2 regions of the Bradyrhizobium sp. SZCCHNS30572 genome follow, and region 2 is predicted to be linked to the other one. Evidence: riboswitches for the same ligand, from Rfam matches in the RefSeq annotation. Region 2 holds a riboswitch; the other holds the start of a gene.
The links. A riboswitch is a leader RNA that binds a small molecule or an ion and turns the genes downstream of it on or off. The one in region 2 is predicted to bind S-adenosylmethionine.

Region 1 (3,823 bases), on a different contig from region 2:
TCTCGGCGATGACGACGCAGGTGCCGGCCGTGTTCGCGATGATGTTGGGCCAGGCCAGCGACAGCAGGGTGCGCAGGATGGGTCCGTCGACGAGCTTATTCCGGACCGGCTTCTCGGGGGGCGGCAACGCACGCCCCTCGCCGACCGGATTGTCGGCCAGGCCGATCTCGGACATCTCAGCTCCCCGCTCGGCCGCGCAGGCCGCGGCCGTGTTATCGTTCGATTGCTCTCGCTTTCCTAGCACGGCGCTGGCGCGCGCCCTGTGCGGCAGGCGCATTGGGGGTGCGCGGCAGACGCAGCCGCGCTCAGAGACGGAAATGCTTGGAGAGCTTCAGGCCCTGGGCCTGGTAGTTGGAGCCGATGCGGCTGCCATACATCGCATTCGGCCGCGCCAGCATCTTCTCGTAGACGAGACGGCCGACGATCTGGCCGTGCTCGAGGATGAACGGCACCTCGCGCGAGCGCACCTCTAGCACCGCGCGCGAGCCCTGCCCGCCGGCGCCGGCATAGCCGAAGCCGGGATCGAAGAAGCCGGCGTAATGAACACGGAATTCACCGACCAGCGGATCGAACGGCACCATCTCCGCGGCATAGTCCGGCGGCACCTGCACGGCCTCCTTGGAGGCCAGGATGTAGAACTCGCCGGGATCGAGAATGAGGCTGCCGTCGGGACGTGCCTTGATCGGCTCCCAGAACTCCTCGACCGGATAGCCGGCGCGGCGGTCGACGTCGACGACGCCGGTGTGGCGCTTGGCGCGATAGCCGACATTGCCGTTCGCATTGCTGCCGGACAGGTCGACGGAAAGCGCGACGCCGCCGGTGAGATCGGCATCGTCGCGATCCACCAGTCGCTCGGCCTGGTGCAGCGCGATCAGTTCGTCCTCCGACAGGACCGCGTCGCGATAGCGGAAGCGAACCTGGGACAGGCGCGAGCCCTCGCGCAGCAGGACCGGGAACGTCTTCGGGCTGATCTCGGCATAGAGCGGGCCGTGATAGCCCGCGCCGATCATGTCGAAGCGTCGCGTGCCGTCGGCGATCACGCGGGTGAACACGTCGAGCCGCCCGGTCGAGCTTTTCGGATTGGCGGCCGCGACGATGTCCTTGGGCAGCGCCAGGCTCTCCAACAGCGGTACGATGTAGACGCAGTTGGTCTCCAGCACCGCGCCGTCGGCAAGTGCGAATTCGTGCAGCTTGAGCTCGTCGATGCGCTCGGCGACCGTCGCGCCCGGCCCGGGCAGGAAGCTCGCACGCACGCGATAGGCGACGTCGCCGAGCCGCAGATCGAGGCTCGCCGGCTGGATCTGGCTCTCGACGAAATCATATTCGGGGATGATCAGGCCAGCCTCCGTCATCGCCACGATCATGCGATCGGGGAGGATGCCGTGGGCGTCGGGGCTGAGCGAAAACGGCAAGACCTGATCCTTTGCAGGCGCCGGAACGGCGGCTTATGGAGCCAATATAGGGTCTTTTGACCGGTTATCCGATGGCTGGCTTGACGGAAAGGCCGGTTGCGACTATGAGCACGACTTATCCCGTGGTGATTTGAGCCGGCCGGCTTGCAGCCACGTTAAATAAGTCGCTAAACAGGCCGGGGACGATTGTGATCCCGGCCGTGAGGAGTTTTCCCAGGCCGGTTTTTTTGTGCCCATCGCCCGAGGCGGTGGCCACGATGGAGGTCACATGTCGAAGTCCCCCGCGAAGGCGCCGGCGTCGTTCGCCCACTATCGTCCCGAAACGAGGCTGGTGCATTCCGGCACCTTGCGCTCCGAATTCGGCGAGACCGCCGAGGCGCTCTATCTCACCCAAGGGTTCGTCTACGCCACCGCCGAGGAATGCGAGGCGCGCTTCAAGGGCGAGGATCCCGGCTTCATCTATTCGCGCTTCTCCAATCCCACCACGGCGATGTTCGAGCGCCGCATGATCGAGCTCGAGGGCGCCGAGGCCTGCCGCTCGGCCGCAACCGGCATGGCCGCGGTCACCACGGCAATCCTGGCTCCCCTCCGTGCCGGCGACCACGTTGTCGCGGCCAAGGCGCTGTTCGGCTCGTGCCGCTACGTGGTCGAGGATCTCTTGCCGCGCTACGGCATCGAGTCGACCCTGGTCGATGGGCTCGACCTCGACCAATGGCAGAAGGCGGTCAGACCCAACACCAAGTCGTTCTTCCTGGAGAGCCCGACCAATCCGACGCTCGACGTGATGGACATCCCCGCCATCGCCGAGATCGCGCACGCCCATGGCGCGCGGCTGATCGTCGACAACGTGTTCGCCACCCCGATCTGGCAGAGCCCGCTCGCGCTCGGCGCTGACGTCGTGGTGTATTCCGCGACCAAGCACATCGACGGCCAAGGCCGCTGCCTCGGCGGTGTGATCCTGTCGTCGGAGGCGTTCATCGCCGAGCACATCCACAATTTCATGCGCCAGACCGGCCCGTCGATCTCGCCGTTCAACGCCTGGGTCCTGCTCAAGGGCCTGGAGACCCTGGCGGTGCGCGTGCGCGCGCAGACCGAGACGGCGGCGAAGGTGGCCGACTTCCTCGCCGCGCATCGGAAGATCTCGCGGCTGATCTATCCGGGCCGCGAGGACCATCCGCAGGCGGCAACCGTCCGCAAGCAGATGCGCGCCGGCTCGACCCTGGTCGGCTTCGAGGTCAAGGGCGGCAAGGCGGCTGCGTTCCGTACGCTCAACGGCCTGAAGCTCGCGCGCATCTCCAACAATCTCGGCGACGCCAAGACGCTGGTCACGCACCCGGCGACGACGACGCATCAGCGGCTGACGCCGGAGGCGCGCGCCGAGCTCGGCATCAGCGAGGGCTTCATCCGCTTCTCCGCCGGACTCGAGCATGCCGACGATCTGATCGAGGATCTCGACGCCGCCCTCAGCGCGGCGTAGCGAATGGCGAATAGAGAGTAGCGAGTAGTAGGATCTCTTTCCCTATTCGCTACTCGCTGTTTCCCACTCGCGCTCGATCACATCGGCCGATAGGTCGGCACCTCGGCCGGTGCGTTGATGCCGAGCTTGACCTGGCCGACCGAGCGGATGATGTCGTCGCCGAGCAACTGGGCGAAGCAGGCATAGCCCCAATCGCTCATGTGCAGGCCGTCCGAGATCACGAACTCGTTGATCGGGATCGCCTGGCGCTCGTGCCAGTCGCGCATCACCTCGAAGCGCGGGAAGATGCCGGCGTGATGCAGCTCGGCAATACGCCCGAGCAGCTTGTTCATGCGGCTGGCGTTCTCCGAGCGCTCGTTGACGCGCGGCGAATATTGCAGGTCGACCAGCACGACATCGGAGGCCGCCGCCTGGATCTTGGCGACGCCATCCTCGACCAGCCTGGCGGTCTCGGCCGGATCGAGATCGCGCAGCACGGCATTGGTGCCGACCTGCCAGATCACGAGATCCGGACGCCGGTCGATCACCGACGTCTCCAGTCGCTTCATCATCTCCGGCGCATCCTCGCCGCCGACGCCGGCATTGATGACGCTGATGTCGACCATGGGATATTGCCGGCGCAACTGCGCGGCGAGCCGGTTCGGATAGGTGTAGTCCGGCGCGCTCGCGCCAAAGCCCTGCGTCGACGATGAGCCGAAGGCGACGATCACGACCGGCAGGCCGGAGGCGAGCTTGTTGGCGACGTGCGGCAGCGAAATGAAGTTCTTCTTGGCGACACCCTTCGGCGGCAGGCACGGCACGCGGTTGAAGATGTCGGTGGCCGATTTGGCGACCTGCTTGACCTTGTCGATCGCCCGCTCGGTGATGCTGCGCGATTGCGGCGGCGTGGCCGCGACGGCCTGCCCGGCTGCAGCCGGCGGCTGTGCATCGGTCA
Region 2 (3,823 bases):
GTGTGCGTCTTCGACATCTGCTGATGCGCGGTGTCCTCGATCGCGGCGACCGCGGCGAGCATCGCCGGCGAGGAGACGTTGAACGGCCCACGGATTCGGTTGATCGCATCGACGATGTGCGCCGGGCCGAACATCCAGCCGACACGGAGCGCCGCGAGGCCGTGGATCTTGGAAAAGGTATGAGTGACGACCGTGTTCTCGGTCGTCGCCACCAGCTCGAGCCCGAACTCGTAGTCATTGCGCGAAACGTAGTCGGCATAGGCGGCGTCGAGCACCAGCACGACATGCGACGGCAGGCCGGCACGCAGCCGCTTGACCTCGTCGAACGGGATGTAGGTGCCGGTCGGGTTGTTCGGGTTGGCGAGCCAGACCAGCTTGGTGCGCGGCGTCACCGCGGCAAGGATGGCGTCGACATCGGTGCGATACTCCGTCTCCGCGGCAACCACGTTCCTGGCGCCGCAGGCCATGGTCGCGATCGGATAGACCAGGAAGCCGTGCGCGGTGGAGATCGCCTCGTCGCCTTGGCCGAGAAAGGTGTGTGCCAGCAGATTGAGGATCTCGTCGGAGCCGGCGCCGCAGACGATGCGGTCGGGATCGAGGCCGTAGGTGCGGCCGATCGCCTCGCGCAGCACCCGGGAGGTCCCTTCCGGATAATCTTCCAGATGCGTGGCCGCGCTCTTGAACGCCTCGATCGCCCTCGGCGAGGGACCAAACGGGGTCTCATTGGCCGACAGCTTGAAAACCTTGCGGCCAGGCTCCGGCTTGGGACTCTTGCCCGGCGTGTAGGGCGCGATGTCGAGGATGCCGGGGTTCGGCACGGGGCGGTTCATCATCAACTCCGGAAAATCATCACTGGCGCGAGGCGTCTCAGCTCGGAACCGTATAGCGTTTCGCATGGCCGCCGACGAGGGCCGTCGAGCGGACCGAGGCGCCCGCCGCGATTAGGGCAGCCTTGATCTTGTCGAGGTTCGACGGCGCCTCGATCGACACCAGCAGCGCGGCGCCGTCGAAGGCGGTATCGGGCACCGCGACCACGTCGGCCAGCGGCGACAGCGCGCGCGACACCTGCGCATTCCAGCCGGAGACGCGGATGCTCCAGGTCTCGACCTCCAGCACGAGCGCGTCGTCGGCGACCCGCGACACCGCGAACACCGGCAGCGCCGCCGGATGGTCGGCACGCTCGATGAACGGCATCCGGGCGATGATCTTCGGCGCGCCCACGGGCTCGAGCGTGATCCACCACGGCGTATGCCCCGATGTCGTCGACACCAGCGCAAGATCGCCCTTCGAGCGCGCCACGGCTTCGACGGCGGCCTGGGCGCTGAAATGGGCGACATAAGGCACCACGAAGCCGAAATGGAACCTGGCGGAATCGCGCATCGCGGATTCGCCGACCGACACGTCGGCGTGAACCGAGAACGGCGCCTGCACGTAAGTGAACGTCGAGACGATCACGCGCCAGATGCCCTCGACGGTGTCGAGCGGCAGGATGCCGCGATGGCGCTGCACCAGGCGCCGCATCATGTCGGCCTCTCGCGCCGGCCGGAATGCCGAGCCGACCTCCTGGGTCTTCTTGACCTTGATCAGCCGGTCGATGATGTCGGCCCTGTTCATCAGGAGCTGATGGACCTGCTCGTCGATCGCGTCGATCTCCTTGCGCAAATCGGCAAGCGAAGGCGGGGCAGGCGGCGGGTTGGACATGGGCTGGTCACTCTTCGCAGGCCACCGGTTAACGTGCGGCCGACTGGAACGGATGTCGTTCTCTCCGATGCGGGAGACGCGCGCAACAGCAAGTTTACCTTGTGCCGCCTAGGCTTGGCTGGTTTGCAGCCGTGGGGCGCCCGATCGGCGGTCAACCCCAGCTTGCCTTGACGCGGAGCGCCCGCGGGACTAGTTTCTGCCTGTTCCGTGGTCATTTGAGCCGGCCGGCTTGCAGCCACGTTAAAAAACTCGCTAAACAGGCCGGGGACGTTATCGATCCCGGCCGAACCCCAGTTCAGGCCGGGTTTTTCATGGCCTGATATGTCACGTTGTTCGGGAGCCCTTGCCGGATGGCCGGGGTGAGAGACATGACAGGCCTGACGCCGAAACCCACCTCCGCGCTGCGCACGATTGCGCCCGAAGAGCGCTCGCACGAGGTCGATCATCCGAGCTCGCTGGTCGCGCAGTTCGGCGCTGACAAGCCGCTCAGGCTCGATTGCGGCGTCGACCTGTCGCCGTTCCAGATCGCCTACCAGACCTATGGCGAACTCAACGCCGACAGGTCCAACGCGGTCCTGGTCTGCCACGCCCTGACCGGCGACCAGCACGTCGCCAACCGCCATCCCGTCACCGGCAAGCCCGGCTGGTGGGAGACGCTGGTCGGCCCTGGCCGCCCGCTCGACCCGAGCCGTTATTTCATCATCTGCTCGAACGTGATCGGCGGCTGCATGGGCTCGACCGGCCCGGCCTCGCTGAATCCCGCCACCGGCAAGGTGTGGGGGCTCGATTTCCCGATCATCACCATCCCCGACATGGTGCGCGCTCAGGCCATGCTGATCGATCATCTCGGCATCGACACGTTGTTCGCCGTGGTCGGCGGCTCGATGGGCGGCATGCAGGCGCTGCAATGGACGGTGGCCTATCCCACCCGCGTGTTCGCGAATCTCGCGATCGCCTGCGCGACGCGGCATTCGGCGCAGAACATCGCCTTCCACGAGCTCGGCCGCCAGGCCGTGATGGCCGATCCCGACTGGGACCACGGCCGCTACGGCGACAAGGGCACTCATCCGCATCGCGGCCTCGCGGTGGCACGGATGGCCGCGCATATCACCTATCTGTCGGATGCCGCCCTGCATCGCAAGTTCGGCCGCCGCATGCAGGACCGCGAACTGCCGACCTTCTCGTTCGACGCCGATTTCCAGGTCGAGAGCTATCTGCGCTATCAGGGCTCGTCCTTCGTCGAGCGCTTCGACGCCAACTCCTATCTCTATCTGACGCGGGCGATGGACTATTTCGACATCGCCGCCGATCATGACGGCGTGCTGGCGGCGGCGTTCCGCGGCATCCAGACCCGCTTCTGCGTGGTGTCCTTCACCAGCGACTGGCTGTTTCCGACCGCGGAATCGCGGGCGCTGGTGCATGCGCTCAATGCCTCCAGCGCGCGGGTGTCGTTCGCGGAGATCGAGACCGACAAGGGGCACGACGCGTTCCTGCTCGACGTCCCCGAGTTCTTCGAGATCGCCAGCGCCTTTCTCGATTCCGCCGGCAAGGCGCGCGGCCTCAACGCCGCGAACGGAGGCTGAGCCATGAGCATGCAGGGCGTGTTGCCGCTGAACGGCTTTTCCGGCGGCGAGGTGCTGGCCTATCGACCGGATCATCTGCTGGTCGCCGGCATGGTCGAGCGCGACTCCAAGGTGCTCGACATCGGCTGCGGCGACGGCGATCTCTTGCAGCTGCTGGAGAGCCGCGGCATCGACGGCCGCGGCATCGAGCTGTCGCGCGAGGGCGTCAATCATTGCGTCGCCAAGGGGCTCGCGGTGGTGCAGGGCGACGCCGACACCGATCTCGTCGACTATCCCGACGATGCGTTCGACTACGTGATCCTGTCGCAGACCTTGCAGGCGACGCGGCAGCCCAAGGTCGTGCTGGAGAATCTGCTGCGCATCGGCCGTCGCGCCATCGTCACCTTTCCGAATTTCGGCTTCTGGCGGCTGCGCCTGCAACTGCTCGTCGGCGGCCACATGCCGCGAACCGACAATCTGCCCTTCACCTGGTACGACACGCCGAACATCCATTTCTGCACCATCAAGGACTTCGTGCAGCTCTGCGATGAGATCGGCGT

Region 1: it holds a riboswitch for S-adenosylmethionine, as region 2 does, so the genes downstream of both, QX048_RS19115 (O-succinylhomoserine sulfhydrylase) here and QX048_RS21330 (homoserine O-acetyltransferase) in region 2, are expected to answer to the same signal.

The regions. Positions count from the first base shown of each region.
Region 1 covers NZ_JAUESY010000006.1:448,071-451,893, reverse strand. The annotation lists gene QX048_RS19125 (MATE family efflux transporter) at 1-175, opposite strand, end outside; gene QX048_RS19120 (2'-deoxycytidine 5'-triphosphate deaminase) at 306-1,412, opposite strand; SAM riboswitch at 1,525-1,604, shown strand; gene QX048_RS19115 (O-succinylhomoserine sulfhydrylase) at 1,681-2,889, shown strand; gene QX048_RS19110 (GDSL-type esterase/lipase family protein) at 2,967-3,823, opposite strand, start outside.
Region 2 covers NZ_JAUESY010000007.1:337,937-341,759, forward strand. The annotation lists gene hisC (histidinol-phosphate transaminase) at 1-830, opposite strand, end outside; gene QX048_RS21325 (chorismate mutase) at 868-1,701, opposite strand; SAM riboswitch at 1,899-1,978, shown strand; gene QX048_RS21330 (homoserine O-acetyltransferase) at 2,070-3,284, shown strand; gene metW (methionine biosynthesis protein MetW) at 3,288-3,823, shown strand, end outside.